DNA from 2 places in the Pseudocitrobacter faecalis genome. Region 1 is predicted to be linked to the other one. Evidence: predicted binding sites of a transcription regulator. Region 1 holds the regulator's gene; the other holds the start of a gene.
What was found. The regulator LexA, encoded in region 1, represses DNA repair genes until DNA is damaged. The targets are predictions, from matches to a motif close to TNCTGTATGTACATACAGNA.
Positions count from the first base shown of each region.

Region 2: the regulator LexA is predicted to act here: its motif matches at 2,264-2,283, upstream of sulA (SOS-induced cell division inhibitor SulA).

Region 1 covers NZ_CBDDNJ010000002.1:4,148,567-4,156,659, reverse strand. Annotated here, with positions in the region: gene malM (maltose operon protein MalM) at 1-193, shown strand, start outside; gene ubiC (chorismate lyase) at 383-877, shown strand; gene ubiA (4-hydroxybenzoate octaprenyltransferase) at 890-1,762, shown strand; gene plsB (glycerol-3-phosphate 1-O-acyltransferase PlsB) at 1,864-4,305, opposite strand; gene ACOXYR_RS20135 (diacylglycerol kinase) at 4,436-4,804, shown strand; gene lexA (transcriptional repressor LexA) at 4,914-5,522, shown strand; gene dinF (MATE family efflux transporter DinF) at 5,591-6,919, shown strand; gene ACOXYR_RS20120 (CsbD family protein) at 7,057-7,266, shown strand; gene zur (zinc uptake transcriptional repressor Zur) at 7,346-7,861, opposite strand.
Region 2 covers NZ_CBDDNJ010000002.1:2,640,068-2,648,160, reverse strand. Annotated here, with positions in the region: gene matP (macrodomain Ter protein MatP) at 1-267, shown strand, start outside; gene ompA (porin OmpA) at 335-1,381, opposite strand; gene sulA (SOS-induced cell division inhibitor SulA) at 1,733-2,242, opposite strand; gene ACOXYR_RS13310 (TfoX/Sxy family DNA transformation protein) at 2,451-3,074, shown strand; gene yccS (YccS family putative transporter) at 3,071-5,197, opposite strand; gene ACOXYR_RS13300 (YccF domain-containing protein) at 5,216-5,662, opposite strand; gene helD (DNA helicase IV) at 5,783-7,837, shown strand; gene mgsA (methylglyoxal synthase) at 7,871-8,093, opposite strand, start outside.

The DNA.
Region 1 (8,093 bases):
ACCTGCGCCAGCACCGGTGAAGAAAAGTGAACCGATGCTGAATGACACCGAATCTTACTTCAACAAAGCCATTAAACAGGCGGTTGCGAGTGGTGATGTAGATAAAGCGTTGAAACTGCTGGATGAAGCTGAGCGCCTCGGCTCTACCTCTGCGAGATCCACCTTTATCAGCGCTGTAAAAGGCAAGGGGTAATAACATCCCCACAGCGCTGATGTTTAGGCTATGCCTTTCGGTGCGCCCCTCGGGGCGCACTTTTTTTTCAGTTGTGCACCATGCTGTTGCATAACTGTTGCGCCAATGATCGTATTTAGCCATTACTGCACTCCCGCCCGCCACAATCTGCGATACAATAGCGTCACTTTATGTACAGGAGAGTCAGGCATGACGCATCCCGCACTGACGCAACTGCGTGCGCTAAACTATTTTGACGCCATTCCCTCGCTCGACGCTGAACAACTCGACTGGCTGCTGCTGGAAGATTCCATGACCAAACGTTTCGAACAATATGGTGTGGTCAGCGTCACACTGATTGACGAAGGGTTTGTCACCCGCGATGCTATAGCGGAAGAGTTACCGTTGTTGCCCGACGAGCAACGCTACTGGCTACGAGAAATATTGCTGTGTGTGGACGGCGAGCCCTGGCTTGCCGGGCGCACCGTGGTACCCGAATCGACGCTGAGCGGCCCCGAACTGGCGCTGCAACAGCTTGGTAAGACGCCGCTGGGTCGTTACCTGTTTACGTCTTCCATGCTCACGCGTGATTTTATTGAGATAGGTTGCCATGCAGACCTCTGGGGGCGTCGTTCCCGCCTCCGGTTGAGTGGGAAACCGCTGCTCCTGACAGAGCTGTTTCTGCCTGCATCGCCGTTGTACTAAGAGGAAGAGAAAATGGAGTGGAGTCTGACGCAGAATAAGCTGCTGGCATTTCATCGCCTGATGCGCACCGACAAGCCGATTGGTGCCTTGCTGCTGCTGTGGCCGACCTTATGGGCGTTATGGGTTGCCGCGCCCGGCGTACCACCGTTGTGGATTCTGGCGGTGTTTGTCGCGGGCGTCTGGCTGATGCGCGCCGCTGGTTGCGTGGTGAATGACTATGCTGACCGCAAATTTGATGGTCATGTAAAACGTACCGCCAATCGCCCGTTACCGAGCGGTGCGGTGACGGAAAAAGAGGCGCGGACACTGTTTGCCGTGCTGGTTCTTCTGTCGTTCCTGCTGGTGCTGACGCTCAATACCATGACCATTCTGCTTTCGGTCGCGGGACTGGCGCTGGCGTGGGTTTATCCGTTTATGAAGCGCTATACCCATCTGCCGCAGGTGGTGCTGGGTGCCGCGTTCGGCTGGTCAATTCCGATGGCATTTGCCGCCGTCAGTGAATCATTGCCGCTGAGCTGCTGGTTGATGCTACTGGCAAACATCCTGTGGGCGGTGGCGTATGACACGCAGTATGCGATGGTTGACCGTGACGATGACGTGAAAATCGGCGTGAAATCGACGGCGATTCTGTTTGGTCAGTACGACCGCTTAATTATCGGTATTTTGCAGATTGGCGTGCTGGTATTGATGGCGGCGATTGGCTATCTGAACGGGCTTAACTGGGAGTTCTACTGGTCTATTTTCATTGCGGGCGCGCTGTTTGCGTACCAGCAGAAGCTGATTCAACACCGGGAACGCGCGGCCTGTTTCCAGGCATTTATGAACAATAACTACGTTGGGCTGGTGCTGTTTATCGGTCTGGCGATGAGTTACTGGCACTTCTAAAAGCGAAAAAGCCGGATTTTCATCCGGCTTTTTTATGGCGGGGGCGCTACGCTTGCCCGCCCTACAAGCTCCGAACCCGTAGGCCTGATAAGCGAAGCGCATCAGGCGTCTTTCGGCGCCGGTTCTTCGTCCTGCGTCACACTCTCAATCGTCAAACGCACGTCTGAGGTGATCAGGTTCGCCATCATCTGGTAAACCTTCATCGTCTCTTCCGGCTCGGCGTCGCCGCTGTCGCTGATATAGCCTTCATCACGCAGCGTCAGCACCAGCGATGAGAACACCGCTTTATCAAAGAACTCCGGCGAGTTAATACCGTGCAGCACCGACAGACGTTGCGCCACGGTACGGCTCTCTTTCTCCAGCGTACTGCGGTTCATCGATGGGTTCGCGCTCAGCAGCCAGAACGTAATGGCATAGCGTTGCAGCGTTTCACGTGCGCCTGCGGCCAGCAGTTGCAGAGTGCGGGAGTGCGACGGATTAATATGCAGCTCATCGCCCTGACGGGTGATCAGCGCCTGGCGCTCCATCTCGTCAACCAGCGTATCAATCACCGACGCCAGCTCTGCTTTTTCCCAGCGCAGGAACAGCTCGGCCTTCAGCATCGGGTAGAGCACTTCAACCATGTTCTGCACATCCGCGCGAGAAACATGGCGATGCTGGGTCATGATGGTCGCCAGCAGAGACGGCATGATCAGCATATGGGCGATATTGTTACGATAGTAGGTCATCAACACCGCCTGTTCGCGCGGCAGAATGATGATATCGCCGATGGTATCTTTCTCGACTTCGAACTTGTTCATCTGCAGCGCGTGGTCGATAAGCTCGCCTGCCGTCACGTTTGGCGTGGTGGCGTCCGGCGAATACGGTGCGTTGCGCAGCAGCGACAGGTAGCAATCCAACTGTTGAGTTAACTGTTCGCGGGTCAGTGAACGCTGACGAGACGCCAGCAGCGCAGTACAGCACAGGTTCATGGCGTTCGCCGCGCCTGCGTTGTTGATGCGCACCATCAGTTCGGCGGCGATACCGTTAACCGTCGGCGTCAGCCATGCCGGACGAATGGCTTCGATAGGATCGATAGACTCGCGCCACTCCGGTACGTGATGGTTCAGGTAGTTCATCAGCGGAATCGGCTCGCCGAAGTTAACGTAGCCCTGGCCCAGGTTACGCAGTTTGCTCAAGCCCTTGAGCATCTGCGGAAGACTCTCTTTCTCTTTGGTCGCGCCACGCAGTTCTTTTGCATACGTACCGACTTCCATCACGTGCTCGTAACCGATGTAAATCGGCACCAGCGTGATAGGACGTGTGCCGCCGCGCAGCATCGCCTGAATGGTCATCGACAGTGTACCGGTTTTCGGATCGAGCAAACGACCGGTACGGGAACGCCCGCCTTCCACAAAGTATTCAACAGAATAACCCCGGCTGAACAGCTCGCCGAGATACTCGCGGAACACGGTGGAGTAGAGTTTGTTGCCCTTAAAGGTACGGCGAATAAAGAATGCGCCCAGACGACGGAAAATCGGGCCGGCTGGCCAGAAATTCAGGTTGATACCGGCGGCAATATGCGGCGGCACCAGCCCCTGGTGATACAACACATAGGAGAGCAGCAGGTAGTCCATATGGCTACGGTGACACGGCACATACACAATCTCGTGGCCGTCGTGCGCCAGCTGGCGAACGCGCTCGGCGTTGTGCACGTTAATCCCCTGATAAAGCCGGTTCCAGGTGAAGCCCAGAATGCGGTCAGTCAGGCGAATCATCTCGTAGGAGAAGTTGGCGGCAATCTCTTCCATCAGCGCGATGGCGTTCTGCTGCGCTTTCTCATGGGAGATTTTTTTGCTGCGTGCTTCGTCTTCAACCGCTTTGGCAATCGCGCGCGAAGCGAGCAGCTTATTGAAGAGATCCTGACGTGCCGGCAGTCGCGGGCCTACCGCCGCCAGACGCTGGCGAGCGAAGTGCATACGCGCCACGCGCGCCAGTTTTTGCGCGATAATTTTATCGGTACCGTGTTCATCGGCCATACGGCGCAACGAGACGGACGGCGAGAAGCGCACAAAGCTGTCACGGCCCAGCCAGGAGACGGCGAAGAATTTCTGGATGCCGTTTAGCATGCGCAGCGGCGGGTTCACCTCGCCTTTTTCACGCCCCGGACGACGACCAAACATCACCGATACCGGCACCATCTGCACGTCCAGATTCGGATTGCTGCGATGCAGATCGAGATAGTCGTGGAACAGCTTGATAGACTCTTCTTTCGGCGTGTAATAGGTGAACACGCGCGGGCCGCCATGGATGAACACATAGCGGGGCAATAGGGTGCCGTCGATCTCCAGCGGCTCAAGCGGGTCGGGGAGATCGTGCGCCAGGCACTGGGCGCGCAAGGTCAGTAAGTCGGCCTTCGAGTTATAAGGCAGGACGTACATGATCGGGCGCGAGGTATCGAGCCCCAATTCCTGGGCAGGCTCTGCCGGAATAGACTTGCTTTTTACCAGTATGCTTAATGGTAAATTCAGTAATTTGTAGTAAATTCGTGGCCAACCGGACATAAACGATGTAAAGCCTCTGGTTAATCATGCAAATGCGCGGCAAGAATATCAGAAAGTCAGCAGGATTTCTGTTCTACCGCCGATAACAGCTACTGTCATTGATGCGTATAACGCTAAAAGGTTCTATTTAATGGCCAATAATACCACTGGACTCACCCGAATTATCAAAGCGGCTGGTTATTCCTGGAAAGGTTTTCGCGCAGCGTGGATAAACGAAGCTGCGTTCCGCCAGGAAGGGGTCGCCTCGGTTGTGGCCATTATCATCGCGTGTTGGCTGGACGTTGACGCCATTACCCGCGTCTTGCTGATAAGCTCCGTCCTTCTGGTGATGATAGTGGAAATTCTCAATAGTGCGCTGGAAGCGGTGGTCGACCGCATTGGTTCGGAGTATCACGAACTCTCCGGGCGGGCAAAAGACATGGGCTCTGCGGCGGTATTGCTGGCGATTTTCGTCGCGGTGATGACCTGGGCCGTACTGCTGTGGTCGCATTTCCACTGAGCCTCGCATAATCTGCGAAAACTCCTGTATTTTGTGCGTTTTGCGGTTCCAAAATAGCCGTTAACTGTATATACTCACAGCATAACTGTATATACACCCAGGGGGCGGAATGAAAGCGTTAACGACCAGGCAGCAAGAGGTGTTTGATCTCATCCGAGATCATATCGGCCAAACGGGCATGCCGCCGACACGTGCGGAAATTGCTCAGCGCCTGGGGTTCCGTTCCCCGAATGCGGCGGAAGAGCATCTGAAAGCACTGGCGCGTAAAGGCGTCATAGAAATTGTTTCGGGCGCATCGCGCGGTATTCGCCTGCTGGTGGAAGAAGAAACCGGCCTGCCGCTGATTGGCCGCGTTGCCGCCGGTGAGCCGTTGCTGGCGCAGCAGCACATTGAAGGTCACTATCAGGTCGATCCTTCGCTGTTTAAACCCAATGCTGACTTCCTGCTGCGTGTTAGCGGCATGTCGATGAAAGACATCGGTATTATGGACGGCGATCTGCTCGCGGTGCATAAAACCCAGGACGTGCGTAACGGTCAGGTGGTTGTTGCGCGTATCGACGAAGAAGTGACCGTAAAACGCCTGAAAAAACAGGGCAACGTCGTCGAACTGCTGCCGGAAAACAGCGAGTTTTCCCCGATTGTCGTCGATCTTCGCCGTCAGAACTTCTCCATTGAAGGGCTGGCCGTTGGCGTGATCCGCAACGGCGAATGGCTGTAATCCTCTCCCGATAACAACGGCGCACCATGCGCCGTTGTTCGTTCTCTTTTCTGTTCAGGTTCGTAAGCATGTCGCTCTTCACGGCTGCCGACAAGGCATTATGGCGTCTCGCCCTTCCCATGATTTTCTCCAATATCACGGTTCCCCTGCTGGGTCTTGTGGATACGGCGGTGATTGGTCATCTGGATAGCGCGGTCTATCTCGGCGGCGTGGCGATTGGCGCAACGGCGACCAGCTTCCTGTTTATGCTGCTGCTCTTTTTACGCATGAGCACCACGGGCTTAACCGCGCAGGCCTTCGGCGCGAAAGATCCCCTCCGGCTTGCCCGTGCGCTGGTGCAACCGCTGTTGCTGGCGTTAGGCGCTGGTCTGCTCATCGTGGTGTTTAAAGGGCCGCTTATCAATCTGGCGCTCACCATTGTTGGCGGGAGCGATGCAGTGCTCGAGCAGGCGCGGCGCTTCCTTGAAATTCGCTGGTTAAGCGCGCCCGCCTCGCTGGCGAACCTGGTGCTGCTGGGGTGGCTGCTCGGCGTTCAGTACGCGCGTGCGCCGGTGATTTTGCTGATCGTCGGCAACGTCCTGAACATTGTCCTCGACCTGTGGCTGGTGATGGGCCTGCATATGAACGTGCAGGGGGCGGCGCTGGCGACGGTGATTGCCGAATATGCCACGATGATCATTGGCCTGCTGATGGCGCGTAAGGTGCTGGTGCTGCGCGGGATTACCTCTGACATGCTGAAGACGGCCTGGCGCGGAAATATGCGCAGCCTGCTGGCGCTCAATCGCGACATTATGCTGCGCTCGCTATTACTTCAGCTCTGTTTTGGCGCATTGACCGTATTCGGTGCGCGGCTGGGCAGCGATGTGGTGGCGGTCAATGCGGTGCTAATGACCATGCTCACCTTCACCGCCTACGCGCTGGATGGCTTTGCCTATGCGGTGGAAGCGCACTCCGGGCAGGCTTACGGCGCGCGTGATGACAGTCAGTTGCAACAGGTCTGGCACGCGGCCTGCCGCCAGGCGGGGATTGTTGCACTGGTTTTTGCGCTGGTGTACGCGCTGGCGGGCAGTCATATCGTGGCGATGCTGACGTCGCTGCCGTCGTTGCAGCAGCTCGCCGATCGCTATGTGCTCTGGCAGGCCATATTGCCGGTAATTGGTGTCTGGTGCTACCTGCTGGACGGCATGTTTATCGGCGCAACACGCGGCGCGGAAATGCGTAACAGTATGGCCGTTGCCGCCGCCGGGTTCGCCCTAACGCTGCTGACGGTGCCGGTATTAGGCAATCACGGTTTATGGCTGGCGCTGGCGGTGTTCCTTGCACTGCGTGGCCTGTCGCTGGCGGTTATCTGGCGTCGCCACTGGCAAAAAGGCACCTGGTTCTCTTCGCAGACATAACGGCGAGGATGGTTAAAGATTCTGAATAGTGAATCGTCAGCGATATCCTCTTCTACACTTATTATCACGTTCAGCAGAAATGAACGCCGAAGGACGAAGTGATATCTCATCCATGATCGAATGATAAGGAGCTGATGATGAACAAAGACGAACTCAGCGGTAACTGGAAACAGTTCAAAGGTAAAGCGAAAGAGAAATGGGGCAAACTGACCGACGATGACATGACCGTTATCGAAGGCCGACGCGATCAGCTGGTCGGTAAAATCCAGGAACGTTATGGATATGCCAAAGACCAGGCAGAGAAAGAAGTGAGCGATTGGGAAACCCATAACGACTACCGTTGGTAGTCTCGCTGACGGCGTAACGCTTAACTCCCCTCAATAAGCGTATCCTGCCCGCTGGTACAAGGACGTGCCAACCCTCGTATTACCGTGCCTTTTTCTTGATCTGAATCGTGTGGTCGTGGTGGCAATGTTCTTGTGAACTGCATGCCTCTACTTCCACACATTCTGCGCACAGACCGTGCGCTTCAATCACATTATGGCGTAGCGCAAAGCCCATTCGTGCTGCGACCATATGCATAATATCTTCCACGCCTTCCGCACACTCTTCCTTCACCACACCACAGCGATCGCAAATAAACATCGCCGATGTATGCGTCGGTTGATCAAAAAGATGGCACAGCACATAGCTGTTGGTGGATTCCACCTTATGGACAAAGCCCTGCTCGAGTAAAAATTCCAGTGCGCGATAAACGGTAGGCGGCTTGGCCTGCGGCTCTTTCACGCGTAACAGATCGAGAAGATCGTATGCGCTGATCGCACCCTGTTGCAGGCTCAGCAGACGTAGCACTTCCAGACGCTGTGGAGTCAGGCGCACGCCGCGCTGCGCACACAGCTTTTCAGCCTGCGCCAACATATCTTGCGAAGTGGTCTTATCCATTATGCGTCCTCGCGCTACGGGGGAAATAGACCTCTACTTTACCATGTTATGGCAAAAACACCGAGTGCCTGAATAATCGCCAACCTGAGGTAAATCCTAAACCGCGTCATTTAGCCGGTCTGAACGGCATAAATGCTGGGAAGCGCTGTGTCGCTCATCTATAAATAGGAAGGGTAAATTAATAATAACGATAGGGCGAAAAGCCTGTTATATCCTGTTTTTTCACACGTAA
Region 2 (8,093 bases), 1.5 Mb from region 1:
AATCCTGGCCTTGTGAACCGCATGAAGCAAACCATTCGCGCGCGACGCAAACGTCATTTTAACGCCGAACATCAACATACGCGTAAGAAGTCGATAGATCTGGAGTTCGCCGTCTGGCAGCGGCTGGCAGGGTTGGCTCAGCGGCGCGGCAAAACGTTGTCAGAGACCATTGTGCAGTTGATAGAAGATGCGGAAAACAAAGAGAAATATGCCACGAAGATGAGCACACTGAAGCAGGATTTACAGGCCTTACTAGGCAAAGAATAAACGTTTACATCTTTTCTTCCGGCCAAAAAAAACCCCGCAGCGCGGGGTTTTTTCATAAGACGATAACTTAAGCCTGCGGCTGAGCTACAACGTCTTTGATGCCTTTAACTTCGATCTCTACGCGACGATCCGGGGCCAGGCAGTCGATCAGTGCAGCGCGAGCTTTCACGTTGTCACAGGTGTTGCCGGTAACCGGGTTGGATTCACCCATGCCACGTGCAGAGATTTTGTCAGAAGGAATACCTTTAGAGATCAGGTAATCAACAACGGACTGAGCACGTTTCTCGGACAGACCCTGGTTGTAAGCGTCAGAACCGATGCGGTCAGTGAAGCCCAGAACAACAACTGAACCGTCTTTCGGATCCAGGTTGCTCAGCTGGCTGTACATCTGATCCAGAGCCTGCTGGCCTTCTGGTTTCAGCGTTGCTTTGTTGAAGTTGAACAGAACGTCAGACTTCAGAGTGAAGTGTTTGGTCTGTACTTCTGGAGCCGGAGCCGGAGCCGGAGCTACGACTGGCGCATCTTCCTGCTGGCCGAAACGGTAGGAAACACCTACGCTCAGCAGGCCGTTGTCCGGACGACCACCAACGGTGTTCGCGTCACCGATGTTGTTAGTCCACTGGTATTCCAGACGGGTAGCGATGTCACGGGTAACCGCGTATTCAACGCCGCCAGCGAATACTGGGGATACGCCAGTGTCGTGGTCTTTGAAGCCGGTGTTGTTTTTAGCGTCTGCACGCCAAACCATACCACCCAGACGAGTATAGATGTCCAGATCGTCAGTGATTGGGTAACCCAGTTTAGCGGTCAGCTGAACGCCCTGAGCTTTGAAAGCACCGTTCTGCTCGCTGCCTTTGTACGGCATACGACCTAACCAGTCATAACCCATTTCGAAACCAACATACGGGTTAACCTGATAACCACCGAAGGCACCAGCGCCCAGTTGGCTTTCATGGGTCGGACCGTTGTTGTTGATCTGGTTGTTGCCGACATCGTGGAACTGAGACCAGCCCAGTTTAGCACCAGTATACCAGGTGTTATCTTTCGGAGCGGCCTGCGCTACGGTAGCGAAACCAGCCAGTGCCACTGCAATCGCGATAGCTGTCTTTTTCATTTTTTGCGCCTCGTTATCATCCAAAATTTGCCATGAAAATCTAAAAGACTCACGGTTAAATCCTTCACCGGGGGCGTGACTTATTAATTACTCAGCAGATCTCTGCGGCGTAAGCTGATCACCCCTGGCGATGTAAAGTCTACAACGTAGTTGGAAACTTACAAGTGTGAACTCCGTCAGGCATATGAAAAAAAAGGGGTTGTATACACAATATTTAACATTTACGGCTAGAATTTAGACGAGATAAAATTCTGAGAACCGCATCACACCAGCGTTCTCAGGAATTTTAGCTCCTGAAACATGCCCGTAACGAGACTGCAAAAAAAATTCCAGGAAAATTCCTAATTTCTATCAATGATACAAATTTGAGTGAATTTTTAGCCCATTCAGTTGTCCTGCTGGAGAAGAGGACGAGTTAACCGGCCGCATGATAAACGCCATCGCATTTCCTTCTTCAGCCGCACGCATCAACCGGGCATGTTCCTGTTCCGACAATTCATCCGCCACCCAGGCAATGACCACACTATAGTTTCCTGTACGTAATGCGCGCTCCATCGAGTCGAGCATGTTGCACGAGGACATCTGGCGAAGCTGCATGACCTTGGACAATGGCAGGCCGGAAGCCTGAACCCACTGGCGGCTCAGTTTTTGTTGCGGCGTGAGCCAGAGCTGCCAGCGAGACTGCTGTCCCAGTTGTTGCAATAAAGGCAGCAGGAGCAACTGCGCCATCATGGGCTGATCTTCACGATAAACCACTTCGCTCACCAGGGCAGGGGAGGCCTGTACAGGAGACGCGAATGCGCGATGTGTCGCAGGTGCTGCCGCGACAGAAGTACGATTTACAACACCAGATGTATACATAGCTAATCCAACCTTGTGGGTTACTGTATGAATATACAGTACCTCCCCTGACACGAAAGATCAACCTCATTTTCTGAAAGCGACTCGCAAATTCGCACATCAAATTCACGCAGCCCTTGCTGTGCTGACGGAAGTTTTTTATGTTGCTCATTACTGGAACTACTAACAGTTTTTATGCTTCTAAAGGCATGATTAGTAAGGGATAATCATGAAAAAAATATCATATAAACGGATTTATCAATCCCAGGAATATCTTGCGCCTCTTGGGGTCGTGCGCTCTCGATCGCTCTTTGGTGGATATAGCCTCTCAATTAATAACACCGTTTTTGCCATGGTCTCTGAAGGGGAGCTATACCTTCGGGCTTGCGAGGAAACGGCGGTGTATCAACGGAAAGTGAAAACGCCACTTTTAACGCTGAAGAAGAGAGGCGGCCCGCTTCAGCTCAACTATTTCCGCGTCGATGATACGTTATGGCAGAACCAAAAATTGTTGCTGCGCTTAAGTAAGCTTTCGTTAAAAGACGCACAGCGCGAGAAAAAAGATCGTCAGGTTTCGCAACGGCTGAAGGACTTGCCTAATCTTTCCTTCCATATGGAATTGTTGATGGCCGAGGCGGGAATTAAGAACGTGGCTGATTTACGTCAATTGGGTGCCAAAGACGCCTGGGCCAAATTACGTCGCCTGCGCGAAAACCTGAGTGTGGGGTTTATTTTATCGCTCGAAGGGGCGCTGACGGGCGTTCATGCCGCAGCCATTCCGTTACGGCGACGCGATGAGTTGATTGACTGGGCAAGCGCGCTGAACCTCCACGCGCCCGCCCAGGCTGATTAGGCCAGAACGCGTTGCTGCAGACGACAGATTTCCGGCAGCAGGGCAACGAGCAAGCCTATTTGTTGCAATACCAATGGCTCTTTACTGTCCGGGCGCGGTTCAAGATGGCGGATACGTTCCGCCAGCCCGGTTAGCGCCTCCTGAACGCGTTCCTCATCCGCGGGGAGATGATGGAACGCATCGTCGACATAGCATACGGCGTCATCCAGCAGCGCCAGAATTTCCGGGTTGGTGAGCTTTTCACGGTGTGCGCCCAGCGCGGAGATGTAGCTGGTAAGTGTATGGTTCAGACACAGCAGGCGGAATGCCGTTTCCCGCATCTCGTGAGTAACCTTTGGCTCCGTCGACATATTTGATACCACCGACGCCAGCTCAGCATCGCGGTTATGCGCGTCACGGCGGGCGATGCGATAGGCAAGACGGTTATCGCGACCCTGGTGATACTGTTCGAGGATGGCGTCCAGATAGCGGCAGTTGGCATCAACCGCACGGGCCAGCACCCGAGGGAGGTCGCGGAACTTCCAGTCCGGCCAGATAAAACTGACGGCAAACCAGGCGATACCACACCCTATCAGCGTGTCGATAACGCGCGGCAGCGCCACCTCAAAGCCTTCACCCAGTAGGTTGAAGCACAACAGCACCAGCAGGGTAATGAACATGGTGGCGTGGGCGTATTGTATGTTACGGAAGGCGAAGAACAGCACCCCGGTTACCACAATCAGCGCCAGTTGCCCTTCCAGCGACGGCACCAGTAGCAGAACGGGAATACCCAGAGCCACGCCGACCAGCGTACCAATTATACGCAGCGCCAGACGGTGGCGCGTGGCGTTGTAGTTGGGCTGGCAGACAAACAGGCTGGTAAGCAAAATCCAGTAACCATGGTTCAGTCCGGTAAGCTGAATAAAGGCATATCCGGCGCAAAGCACCAACGACATTCTGACCGCATGGCGGAACAGGGCGGACTCAGGCGACATATTCATGCTCAGACGCAGGCGAATATCGCTAAAGCCGTGCAGGCCGTCATCGGCGAGCAGGGTTTCTGTTTCGCTTTTCGCCTGTGCTTGTGCCTGTTCGGATTCGATGGTGGCCAGTTGAGCGTCAATCGCGCGCAGGTTATTGAGCAGAAAACCCAGCGCTTTCATCTGTTCTGGCGACGCACCGCTTGCCCGAACGCGATCTAACGCGGCATCCAGATGGGTAAACGCCCGTTCAAAGCGGCTGTCATGCTGGTAAGGCGTACGCAGCAGAATCGCTTTCGACAGTTGCTGGCAAGCCTGCGCCTGCATAGAAAGGAGGCGCTGGAAGCGAAACATTACGTCACTGTAGCGGAAGTTATCGCGCAACGTCTGATACTGGATATGCGAGGAGCTGGCTCGTTCGTGGATATCCTGCGCCACAAAATAGTAGTGCAGCGTGCGACGCGTCCCGCGCTGACCGCGGTCGCCGCGCAAACGCGTGAGCAAGGAGGTTTTGGTCTGGTTGAGCGTCGCCATCAGCTTGCCGTTTGCCAGCGCCAGCTCATACAGCGGGGCCTGGTTTTCATCTTCAATGTCCGGGTCGAACAGACGTGATTTCAGTTCCAGATAATGTGCCAGCTGTTCATAACTGCGTGCGATATTATCCTGCAACGGACGGATCGGGAAAATCAGATGCCCGGTGAGGGTCAGTAAGTTATACCAGACGGCACCGGCGATCAGCAGCAGCGGTTGCTGATACCACTGGGAATAGAGGGAAACGCCCAGCATGGTATAGATGGCAATCAGCAGCGCGCCAAAAGCTATTGTGGCGTAGCGTTGCCCAAGGGCACCTAACAAAATAAACCCGGTCGTCGATACCGTCAGCCCCAGCGCAAACAGCCACGGCCAGGGGAAAAGCAGTTCAACGGAGGCGGAAGCAATAAAAAAGCAAATAAGCGTAATCACCAGATTACGCAGCCGTCCGGCTAAACGATCGTCAAGGTCGGTCAGCGCCGCCGCAACGACGCCGAGGGTTAATGGAATGGTCAGTTTTGAATCGCCAAGCCACCACGGCAGCGCCGTGGTGCCACACAGGGCGATAAAAATCCTGACGTTATAAAGCCATGCGCTGTTCCATGTATAGCGGCGTAGCAGGGGACTTAACATAAAGATAATCAGCCCCGATTACTGAAAGCGACGACGCGCATTGGCTTCGCGCGCGGCACGAGCCACTTCAACCGGCACGACGCGCCGACCGACCGGCCAAAGCGCAATGGCGGCGATTTTAAAATTGGCGATACCCACAGGAATGCCAATGATGCTGATGCATTGAGTGATACCGACCGTGATATGGGTCAGGCATAACCACCAGCCAAACAGCACCAGCCAGACGATATTGAGCACGGTGCCGCCCGCATTCAGCACGCTGTTTTTCGACTGCGGATCCAGTTCATCGACATGCACCGCTTCGTTGCCATATGGGATCAGCGACAGCTTGGTGATTTCCCAGCAGGAGCGGGTGAGCGGCAGAGTGATAATAAAAATGATGCTGAAAAACGTTGCGACCAGCCAACCGAAGGTTGTGGCGAAACCACCTAATACAAAATTTAAAATATTCAGAACGGTACGCATAAATCCTCTGTGCGGCCTGTGAATAATAAGTCCGGGTAATTGTAACGTTTTTTTGCGCTGGAGCACCTATTCTCTGGCGGTTACACTGTGTGTTATCGAAAAAAGCAGGATTTGGCGAAGATGGAATTAAGAGCGACAACGTTGGGTAAGCGCATGGCGCAGCATCCTTACGATCGGGTTGAGCTTCTCAATGCGGGGGTTAAGGTATCGGGCGAACAGCATGAATATCTCATTCCTTTCAATCAGTTGTTGTCGATTAACTGCAAGCGCGGTCTGGTATGGGGCGAGCTGGAATTTGTGCTGCCCGAAGATAAAGTTGTCCGTTTGCACGGTACCGAATGGGGTGAAACCCAACGTTTCCATCGTCACTTAATCACCCGCTGGCAGGCATGGAGCCAGGAGATGAGCGACATATCCGCCGGGGTCTTACAGCAATTGTTGGCGGAAATCGCCGACAATAACGACGCCGATAAATGGCTTACCCGCCAGCAGACCTCAACTATCCGTCAGAGGATTTTACATGCGCTGGAAGGTTTGCCGGTGCCGGTAAGTCGCCTGAACAGCTTCGACAACTGTCGCGAGGCATGGCAGCAGTGCCAGGCCTGGCTCAACGATGTGGAAGCGAGCCGACAGGCACATAACCAGCGCTACACCGAATCAATGCTGGAACAGTACGCCGATTTCTTCCAACAGATCGAATCCTCGCCGCTGAATGATTCGCAGGCGCGCGCGGTGGTGAATGGTGAACGTTCACTGCTGGTGCTGGCGGGTGCAGGTAGCGGTAAAACGTCAGTGCTGGTGGCGCGTGCAGGCTGGCTGATGACACGCGGGGAAGCGGCAGCAGAGCAAATCTTACTGCTGGCGTTTGGGCGCAAAGCGGCGCAGGAGATGGATGAGCGTATTCAGGCGCGCCTGCATACGGATGCGATATCCGCGCGAACCTTCCATTCTCTGGCGCTGCACATCATTCAGCAGGGCAGCAAAAAAGTGCCGGTGGTCAGCAAACTGGAAAATGACACCGCCGCGCGATACAAACTTTTCACCGACTGCTGGCAGCAGCAGTGCAAAGAGAAAAAAGCCCAGGCCAAGGGCTGGCGCTTATGGTTGCAGGAAGAAATGGGCTGGGAGGTTGGCGAAGACAATTTCTGGAATGATGCGAAGATCCTCAAACGGATGGGCAGCCGACTGGATCGCTGGGTTAGCCTGATGCGCATGCACGGCGGTACACAGGCCGAGATGATCGACAACGCGCCGGAAGAGGTTCGTGAACTGTTCGGTAAGCGCGTTAAGCTGATGGCCCCTCTGCTGAAAGCGTGGAAAACCGCGTTAAAAGTAGAAAACGCGGTGGATTTCTCCGGGCTGATTCATCAGGCGATTAACGTGCTGGAAAAAGGCCGCTTTGTTAGCCCCTGGAAACACATTCTGGTCGATGAATTCCAGGATATCTCTCCACAACGCGCAGCATTGTTAGCAGCCTTACGTAAGCAGAATTCACAAACCACACTCTTTGCCGTGGGCGATGACTGGCAGGCTATTTATCGTTTCAGTGGCGCTCAACTGTCGCTTACCACTGCCTTTACACACTATTTCGGCGAGGGTGATAACTGCGCGCTGGACACAACCTATCGCTTCAATGGCCGCATCGGTCAGATAGCCAACCGCTTTATTCAGCAAAACCCGCATCAGTTGCGTAAACCGTTAAACAGCCTCACCGCAGGTGATAAAAAAGCGGTCACGCTGTTGCCGGATGACCAGTTAGATGCACTTTTCGACAAACTGAGCGGTTACGTCACCCCGGATCAACGTATTCTGGTGCTGGCGCGTTATCATCATTTGAAACCGGCCACCCTGGAAAAAGCCGCTACCCGTTGGCCGAAGCTGTCTATCGATTTTATGACCGTGCATGCCAGTAAAGGCCAGCAGGCGGATTACGTGATTGTGCTGGGGTTGCAGGAAGGCCAGGACGGCTTCCCGGCACCGGCGCGGGAATCGATCATGGAACAGGCACTGCTGCCGGAGCCTGAGGATTTCATCGACGCCGAAGAACGGCGTTTGCTGTATGTGGCGATGACCCGCGCCCGTCACCGCGTGTGGTTGATGTTCAACAAAGAGAATCCGTCGCCGTTTGTCGAAATCCTGAAACAGCTGGATGTCCCGGTGGCGCGTAAACCCTGAAAAGAAACCCGGCGTGATAGCCGGGTTGATGAATTATTTCAGACGTTCTGCCAGATAACGTTGATAATCCGGAATCAAAATCTCTACCGGATCGCTGAAATGCGGCGACTGAATAATAAGATCTGCCGTTGAGGCGTTTGTAGCGACCGGAATGTTCCAGACGGTCGCCAGACGCAGCAGCGCTTTGACGTCCGGATCGTGCGGCACGGCGTTGAGTGGATCCCAGAAGAAAATCAGCACATCAATTTTTCCCTCT